2 regions of the Cupriavidus sp. 01L45 genome follow, and region 2 is predicted to be linked to the other one. Evidence: predicted binding sites of a transcription regulator. Region 2 holds the regulator's gene; the other holds the start of a gene.
The links. The regulator FliA, encoded in region 2, starts transcription of late flagellar genes. The targets are predictions, from matches to a motif close to CTAAAGTTTNNNNNNNNNNNGCCGNTA.
Positions count from the first base shown of each region.

Region 1: the regulator FliA is predicted to act here: its motif matches at 2,094-2,120, upstream of AC1DT6_RS15430 (flagellin N-terminal helical domain-containing protein).

Region 1 is NZ_JBFTSG010000019.1:141,600-145,808, reverse strand. It holds gene AC1DT6_RS15440 (methyl-accepting chemotaxis protein) at 1-680, opposite strand, end outside; gene AC1DT6_RS15435 (RNA chaperone Hfq) at 1,633-1,956, shown strand; gene AC1DT6_RS15430 (flagellin N-terminal helical domain-containing protein) at 2,218-3,915, shown strand; gene AC1DT6_RS15425 (flagellar protein FlaG) at 4,032-4,209, shown strand, end outside.
Region 2 is NZ_JBFTSG010000045.1:10,698-14,906, forward strand. It holds gene flhF (flagellar biosynthesis protein FlhF) at 1-1,225, shown strand, start outside; gene AC1DT6_RS27280 (MinD/ParA family ATP-binding protein) at 1,229-2,047, shown strand; gene AC1DT6_RS27285 (RNA polymerase sigma factor FliA) at 2,087-2,803, shown strand; gene AC1DT6_RS27290 (flagellar protein FlhE) at 2,800-3,228, shown strand; gene AC1DT6_RS27295 (flagella synthesis protein FlgN) at 3,991-4,209, opposite strand, start outside.

The DNA.
Region 1 (4,209 bases), on a different contig from region 2:
TCCAGCGCATGGCGAGCCGGTCGCGTGATCGAGCGCGTGATGCCGATGCCCAGGGCCGCCGCCAGGGCCACCGCGACGGCGGCCAGGCCCAGCAGCAGGTTGCGGGCCGTCTCATAACTGGCGTTCGCCTCCTGCACGGCAGCCAGCGCAACCTTGCGGCCGGTCTCGGTCAGTTCGCTCAACTTGTCGAAATAAGGCGCCTGCGCCGCCGGCAGCGTCGCCACCAGCGCGCTGCGGGCACCATCGAACTCGCCGCCCTGCAACTGGCGCAGCACCATGTCGAGCTGGCCGTTATAGGCAGTGCGTGCCTCGGTCAGCCCCCGATACAACTCCCGGGTCTCCGGTCTGCCGGACGTGGACAGCCACTTCCCAAGTTCATCCAGCGTGACGCCCATTTTCTCGCGCAGCCCCGCGATCTCCCCGGCATTGCGCTTTACCGCAACCGGGTCCTCGTTCATGGTGGCATCGCGCACCAGAATCCCGATCCGCAACGCATCCTGCTTGACGCGCTCGATATCCAGCACCTTGAACAAGCGTCCCTCCACGGTGATGCGCATCGATTCGTTCATGGTGCGCAGAGACGTCATGCCCAGCACCGCCACGGCAACCAGCAGCAACGCCACCAGCGAAAACGCCACCGTCAGGCGCGCCCCAATGCCAAAGTTTCGCAACCAACGCATCTTCCCGGCTCCTTTTACTCTCATCGCGCGCGCTTTTCCGCGCCCCGGACAGATTTCCGGGACGACACCGCACCGCGGACTTAACGGCAGAGAGCGGGCCAAGCTTGAGGGCAACATCAAGACATTTCCGAAGAAAACGGAAAATACGGGAACAAAAGCAAATATGAGGGGGAAAAGCCCGGCAATTCGAACGATTGGCGGGATGCGACCTGTCGTCTAATGTTAACCAGGCGCTCCGAAGTGCTGCCAGCGGCGCATGCAGCCAAAGGCGCGCAACAAAACAAGTGGGCACGCAAAAAAAGAAGCCCACGCGCGGGGTGCTCGTAGGCTTTCCAGGACTGCTATGAGCCGAAAGGCTCGTTAGCGAATATAAACCTGCTTACATGAGGTGTAAATCCAATTTCTATCAGGGATAACTCTGATAGAAAAAGTGCTGGCGACGCCATTCAAGTGACGAATGGGCGGCATGGAAAACATCGCAACTGCAGGCCAGGGTCACCTTGCCGCCCGCAAACCTATGCTGAACGGGGGTTGCGGGCGCTGGTGACGTTGGGACTTGCCGCACATGTGCAAACAAGGCAAACCGCAGCATTGTGACGCAAGAGTATTATTAGAGGAAACTCTCGATCTCAGGTGCGCCCCCCCCCAACCGTTCCGATTTGTAAAATTTTGTTACCCTCGCGCCTGAAGTACCCCCCGTCTTTTCCGGCTGCCCCTGCCGCCAGCGTTTGCGGGGCAGCATCGGAGCCGCCGCCCGGACACACGTCGGGGCCGGACGTGATCCATGCAGCCAGATCCAGCGCCAGCACAGAGAGCGGATATTTCATCCCCCGCCGCACCCAGGCCACGCCGCAGCCCACCCCAGGCCGTGCTGTAACCCCCCTATTGCCCGGGCCCATATATTGGACCCTTGCCAGCCGCCAGAACCCGTGCGGGCTCTTCCGGAGACGTTGTGAACAAGAAGGAAACCAGGATCACCCGTCCGAGCAGGCAACTGCAGCAGCTGCAGTTCTCCACGCTCAGCGCCAGCCACAGCCCTGTCGTCGTACACCTGTCGAGCGGCATTCGCCTGCACGGCGTGATCGTGGCCTCGGACAACTATATGGTGCTGCTGGCGGAATCGCCGCGAGACCCGCAGCCGCAAGTCGTCTACAAGCACGCCATTGCCGTGATCACGCCCGCCCATGCGCCGGAGGCCATGGCGGCGGTGCCCGGGGCGGAGACTTCGCCGGAGTTTGTGAGTTTGTATACGCCACGGACCCGCAAGCGGAGATAACCAGGGAGGGCGCGCCAGCCGGTTGTGCGCACAAGCGGCGCAGCTTTCGTGCGATGGCCCCGCCCGCATCAGCCACCCCCAGAGCCGCTCGGAAGCTATCCGCGAAAAAACTTCTGCACATTGCCCCAAAGATCACACTAAATCTTTTCCCGCCCCGGTCGATAACCCTAACAACGGAGGCACTACACGCACTGCAACGCAGTCAGCCAACGTTACGGCACCCGCCGGACTGCATAAATCACTGCATATAGGAGTCGTACCATGGCGTCAGTCATTAATACCAATTCGTTGTCTCTGATGACTCAGAACAACCTGAATGCATCGCAATCGCAGCTGAACACGGCGATTCAACGCCTGTCGTCGGGCCTGCGCATCAACAGCGCCAAGGACGACGCAGCCGGCCTGGCCATTGCCAACCGCTTCACCGCCAACATCAACGGCCTGACCCAAGCCAAGCAAAATGCTAACGACGGCATCTCGCTGGCGCAAACGACTGAAGGCGCGCTGACCGAAGTCACGAACAACCTGCAACGTATCCGTACCCTGTCGGTGCAAGCAGCGACTGGTTCGAATTCGGCAGACGACCTGAAGTCGATCCAGGATGAAATCGGCCAGCGCATGGACGAAATCAACCGCATCTCCACGCAGACCGACTTCAACGGCGTCAAGGTACTGTCTGGCTCGGCAAAGCCCCTGAACATTCAAGTTGGCGCCAGCGACGGCCAGACCATCTCGGTGAATCTGCAGGAAATCAGCACGAAGACGCTGAACATGACCGGCTTCAACGTGTCTGGCACCGGCACGCCGAATACGGCCGCTACCAGCCAGGACCTGCTGGCAGCCGGCTTTACCGCAGGCGCAACGACCAACGGCACCACCGCCTACTCCAAGAATTACACTGGCGCTGACAGCGCCACGCTGGCCAATGTGCTCGGCAAGGTTGCTACTGGTGATACGGTCAACGACGCCGGCATTGCCACCATCGCAAACTACACCTATAACGGCACGGACTTCTCCTTTGCCGACACGGCACGTACTGCCGCGCGCATCTCGAGCGACCTGAAGCCGGCTGCTGGGAACGTTACCAATGTGTCGATCAAAATCGGCAACAATCAAGCGGTTTCCGCCAACATTGACAGCAATGGCATGCTGACCTCGGCCACCAGCGGTAACAAGCTGTTTGTGGACGCTGCAGGCAACCTGACCGAGAACGATCTGGCCGGCACCCTCACGCAGGCGGATATCAACAACGGCGGCGGCGCTGGCGACCTGATCAAGGCAATCGGCACATCGGGTGCAGCCGGTAAGTTGAGCTCAATCACCGTGGGCAACGCGGCCAACGCTCCCAGCTACGCGTTCACTGGCGGCGTTGCGACGGCAAATGCGACTAATCTGCATATCTCGGCCGCAGCCCTGACAACTCAGGTTCAAGCAAGCAACGGCGCCAATGCAATCACTACGGTGCTCGGTGGGGCTACCTACATCACCGCAGCTGGCGGTGCGGTTACGACGGGTGGTAACCCGGTCAATGTTGATATGAACGGCGCGCTTACCACCAACACGGCCGAGAAGCTGTTCGTTCACAGCAACGGCCAGGTGACCGATGGCTCGGCGAACGCGGTATATGAAGACTCGGCGAACGCTGGGAAGTTCACCCTCAACGCTACGAGCGGTAAGACCTCCACCGCCAATCCGCTGGACGTCCTCGACAAGGCCCTGTCGATGGTTGACAAGCTGCGCAGCTCGCTGGGTGCGATCCAGAACCGTCTGGATTCCACCATCGCCAACCTTGGCACGACCATCACCAACCTGTCGTCGTCGCGTTCGCGTATTCAAGACGCTGACTACGCCACGGAAGTGTCGAACATGACCCGCGGCAACATCCTGCAGCAAGCCGGCACTTCGGTGCTGGCTCAAGCGAACCAGACCACGCAAGGCGTGCTGTCGCTGCTGCGTTAATGCAGTAATACGAAGCACCAGGGCCGGGCCACCACAAGCCCGGCCTTGTGCCGGAGGGTTTTCGCAGGGCCCCTTTGCCCTGCGAAAGCGTTTCGAACCCACCCCCGACAACGGTCATGGCAAATCCGACAAGCTTGATCCCGCCGCTGCCGCTCTCTCCGTCCCTGCCTCCCGCAGGCCGCGAGGGCACGCCCTCTGCCTTACCCGCGAGCGACAACAGCGCTGGCACGCAGGCTGGCGCAAACAAACAAGCAGCTCCTGTCATGACCGAAGACACTGCCATCCAGCACCTGA
Region 2 (4,209 bases):
CAACGCGGTGGGCGATTGCGTCCAGCAGCTGAACGCTGGCAGCTACAGCTTCGAGCTGGTCCGCTCGCTCTGGCAGCAGCGCACCGAGAACGCGCCCTCGCCGCGCCTGATGGCGCAGCAGGTGCGCGAAGCCGCCTGCCGCGACCTGAGCCGCCATTGCGATCGTTTCGTGCTTTCGCTCAGCGCCACGGTCGCCGCGCCGGTGGCAGGGCGCCGCGCGCCGCGCCCCTGGCAACACACGCTCTGGCTGGCTGACCGCGACGGCCTGCCGCTGGCGGCCGCCGCCGCGCCCGCCGGCCGCACCGGCCCGGCGCTGCAAGCCGGGCAAGGCGGATGGGAAGCCGACGCTGCCACCCTGTGCGCCGCCATCGCCGCCGCCCGTACCGTGGTCAATCTGCTGGATGCCATGCCCGCCGCCGCCACGCTGGCGCGCTGGCAGCAAGCCGGCGAGCGCTGGCTTGCCACCGCGCGCAAGACCACGCGCGTGGTCAGCGGTGGCGCGGCCGTCAAGCTCGATGCGCTGGCCGAAACGCTGACCTTCCACGCGGTGGAAGATATGGACTATCGCGGCCGCGACGCCGTGCAGTGGATCGCGCAAACGCCGGTGCGCGTGCTTGAGGGCCAGGCACGTGGCACGCGCGGCGCCGCCGAGAGCGGCATCGAGGCCGGCCTGCTGGTGTCGCGCGTGGTCGATCGCGAGAACGGCCAGACGCTAGCGGTTCACTACCTGCTGTGCGACCCGGCGTTGTCGGCCGAGGGCGTGCAACTGGCCCGCTGGGCCCGCTGGGCTGAAGCCGGCGAAGCGCAACTTCGCACGCTGCGCCACGCAATGGATCACCTGGGGCAGGGCGGGCAGGCAGGCGGCAACGAATCCTCGCTGGCCGAAGCGCAAGCCTGCGCGCGTCTGCTCGCCCTGCAGATGGCGGTAGCCGCGCTGCGGCTGGAGCAAGCGTGCGACGATAGCGCCGCCGCGTTCCTGGCGCGGCTGACCGGCCGCGCGCCCGCCCGCCAGATGCCGGCCGCCGCCGTGCTGGTGGAAGGCCTCGGCCGTTTGCTGGCCTTGCTCGACGTGCTGGAGAACTACCCCGGCCGAGGTGGCCGCGCCACGCCGTCCGCCACCCACGAAGCGCCGCAGGAGGCCTTTCATCCCGGCGACGCCGCCGGCCTGCTCGAAGCGAGCATGAACGGCAGCCGCGTGTTGCAAACGCTGACGCAGGGAGAATAAGACGTGACTTCACTCGCCTCCGACCAGGCGGAAAGCTTGCGGCGCATGCTGGCGCCCCGCGCCACGCGCCGCATCGCGGTGGTCGCGAGCGATGCCGGTGCCGGCGCCACCACGGTGGCCCTGGGGCTGGCCAACGCACTCGCCATGCAAGGCGAGCGCGTCCTGCTCATCGATGAAGACCGCTTCGGCGCCCGCGCGACCCGCCTTGCCGGCGCCATGCCGGAAGGCACCCTGGCCGCCGTGCTGGGCGGCGCCGTGACGCTGGAAGCCGCGCTGGGCAAGCGCCCGGCCGGCACCATCGCGGTGTTGCCCGGCAGTCCGCAGGCCGGTGGCGGGCTGCAGGCGCTGAATGGCTTTCGCACTGTGCTCACCGATGCCCGCAGCGACGCGGACGGCGGCTTGTCGCAGGTAGCCGGCACGGCGCACAACCTCGTTGTGGTGCTGCGCGCGGAGCCGGCCTCGATCAAGGCCGCCTATGCCTGCATCAAGCGGCTCAATCACCTGTACGCCTGCCGGCGCTTCCACCTGGTGATCAACGCCGCCGCCAGCGATGCCGCCGCGAGTGCCGTGCTGGGCAACCTGGCGCGCACCGCCAGCCAGTATCTCGGCGTCGAGGCGAGCCCCGCCGGCAGCCTGCCGTACGACCCGCTGGTGGAACGCAGCGTGGCACTAGGCCGCTGCGTGGTGGAGGCCTTTCCCGCGGCGCCCGCTACCGCCGCGCTACGCCGCATCGCCACGGGCATTGCCAACTGGCCCTTGTCCACCGATTCCCGTTCAACCCCGACGGCGCCGCTGGCGCCGTCAGCCCCGGCCCTGGCTTAAACGCCTGGGCCTGCAGCCAGGACTCACGAGAATTCCACCATGTACACGATTCAGGGAAAGCTCGAACAGACCGACACCGTGACGGCGCATGCCTCGCTGGTGCGTCGTATCGCCCTGCAACTGGCAGCCAAGCTGCCTGCCAGCGTGCAGCTCGATGACTTGATCCAGGCTGGCATGATCGGCTTGCTCGATGCCGCCAAGCGTTACGAGGACACCCACGGTGCGCGTTTCGAGACCTATGCCAGCCAGCGCATCCGCGGCGCCATGCTTGACGAGGTGCGCGCCAATGACTGGCAGTCGCGCAGCCTGCGCCAGTTCACCCGGCGCATCGAACGCACCGTGCGCGGCCTGGAGCAAACGCTGGGCCGCGCGCCGCTCGACTCCGAAGTGGCGCAGGAGCTTGAGCTGCCGCTCGACGAATACCAGACACTGCTCAATGAAGTCTATGGCTGCCAGCTGCTGCACTACGAGGACTTCGAGCGCTCCGGCGAAGAGGACTTCCTGGACCGGCACCTGAGCGTCAGCGACGATGGCAACCCGCTCACTGTGCTGATGGAAAGCGGCATGCGCGAAGCGCTGATCCGTGCCATCGAGCGGCTGCCGGAGCGGGAAAAGCTGGTGCTGTCGTTGTGCTACGACCAGGAGCTCAATTTGCGTGAGATCGGGGCGGTGCTGGAGGTGACGGAGTCGCGGGTCTGCCAGATTCGCAGCCAGGCTATTACGCGGCTTCGTTCGCAGCTGCGCGGCTTGCTATGAGGGGCTGGTGCCATCGTCTTGGCGCTGCGGTGCTGGCCGCGGCCTGCTGCGCGGCCTGGGCCGCGCCCGCCGGGCCGCTGCATTCCTGGTCGGCTTCCGTGAACGGGCCTGCGCTGCATGGCAAAGGGTTGCGTACGGTGTCGCCGCCGATCTTGCCTACCGGTTACTTGCCGCAGGCGGAGGGGGCTATTACTACCGTGCGGTGGCGATATAGTTTTGCTAGTACGCCGCCRAATGAGCTGCAGGCTTATTTGTGCAATGCGCAGCGTTGTGTGTTGTTGCCGGGGGCGGAGGGGCTTACCGAGGCGTTTAGCGGGGATGATGCGGCCAAGGGGTTTGTGTTTGCGTTTCAGGTGCCTGGGCGGGGGGCGCTGATGCCGGTATTGTTGGGGCAGTCGAATCAGGTTACGGTTAGTTTTAGGTGATGTTGCTGTTGCTGGCGGCGGTGGGTTATAAAAACATAAATTCAAAAGCTTAACGTCAAAGGCTTAAAGTCAAAGGCGGTTTTACCCCCTGCGGGGGGCGACCTACTTTCTTGTCTTGCCAAGAAAGTAGGCAAAGAAGCGCGCCGGATGGGGCGACACCCCCTCGGGATCCGGCGAAAAGAGCGGCCGGGACCCAAACTCGCATCGCCTTAAGGCGATACTCAAACATGGGTACCTCTTTTCCGCTCTTTTCGCCGGATCCCGAGGCGCCCCATACGGCCTGGTAAACCTTGACGGCTCGCTTCGCATCGCGTTGGGGTGTGGCCCGCCCCTCGGGCGCTCCCCACGGCTACACCGATCGTGGTTCTGGCGGCATCGCTTCTTCTTGCAATTCCTTCACGGTTTCGAGCCTTAGAGCCTTCGGGGTTTGACGGGGGCGCTGTTGTCCAATGTTGCGCTGGAGCAATCCGGTGTTCGGTGCGCAAGGCCCGGGCTTGTATATCGGGGATCTCGAAGGTACGCCGCTGATTGGCGCATTGACTCGCTTCGCGCAGCACGGTTGCTGCTCGCCGAGCGTTGATACCTGCCGGTGAACGTCAAAGGTGGTTTCACCTCACTGCCCGGGGTGGCCTGAGGGGGATGCGCTGTCGCCTTCTGTTGCCAAGCGGCCTTTGATCCGGGTGGCCCCGAGAACCGCTTCTTGATGTTGCGGACTAACCAGTGGCAGTCCAGGTCGGATCCGGAATCAAGATCCGGAAACCATCAGCCGCTGGCCAGGCTGACCCCTTGCGGCCCAGTCTGCGTCCGTCCGTCCTTCCCGTAGAGCGTCGCATTGTCGCCACGCTGACGCAGCGCCAGGATCGCTTCTTCGGTGAATTCAAGATGCGCGTCCACCACGGCGGAATTGAGCGCATTGGCATCGCGCGCACTGCGCGCGGCAAACACCAGCGTCCGCCATGCGGCTTCAACGCCCGCATCGAT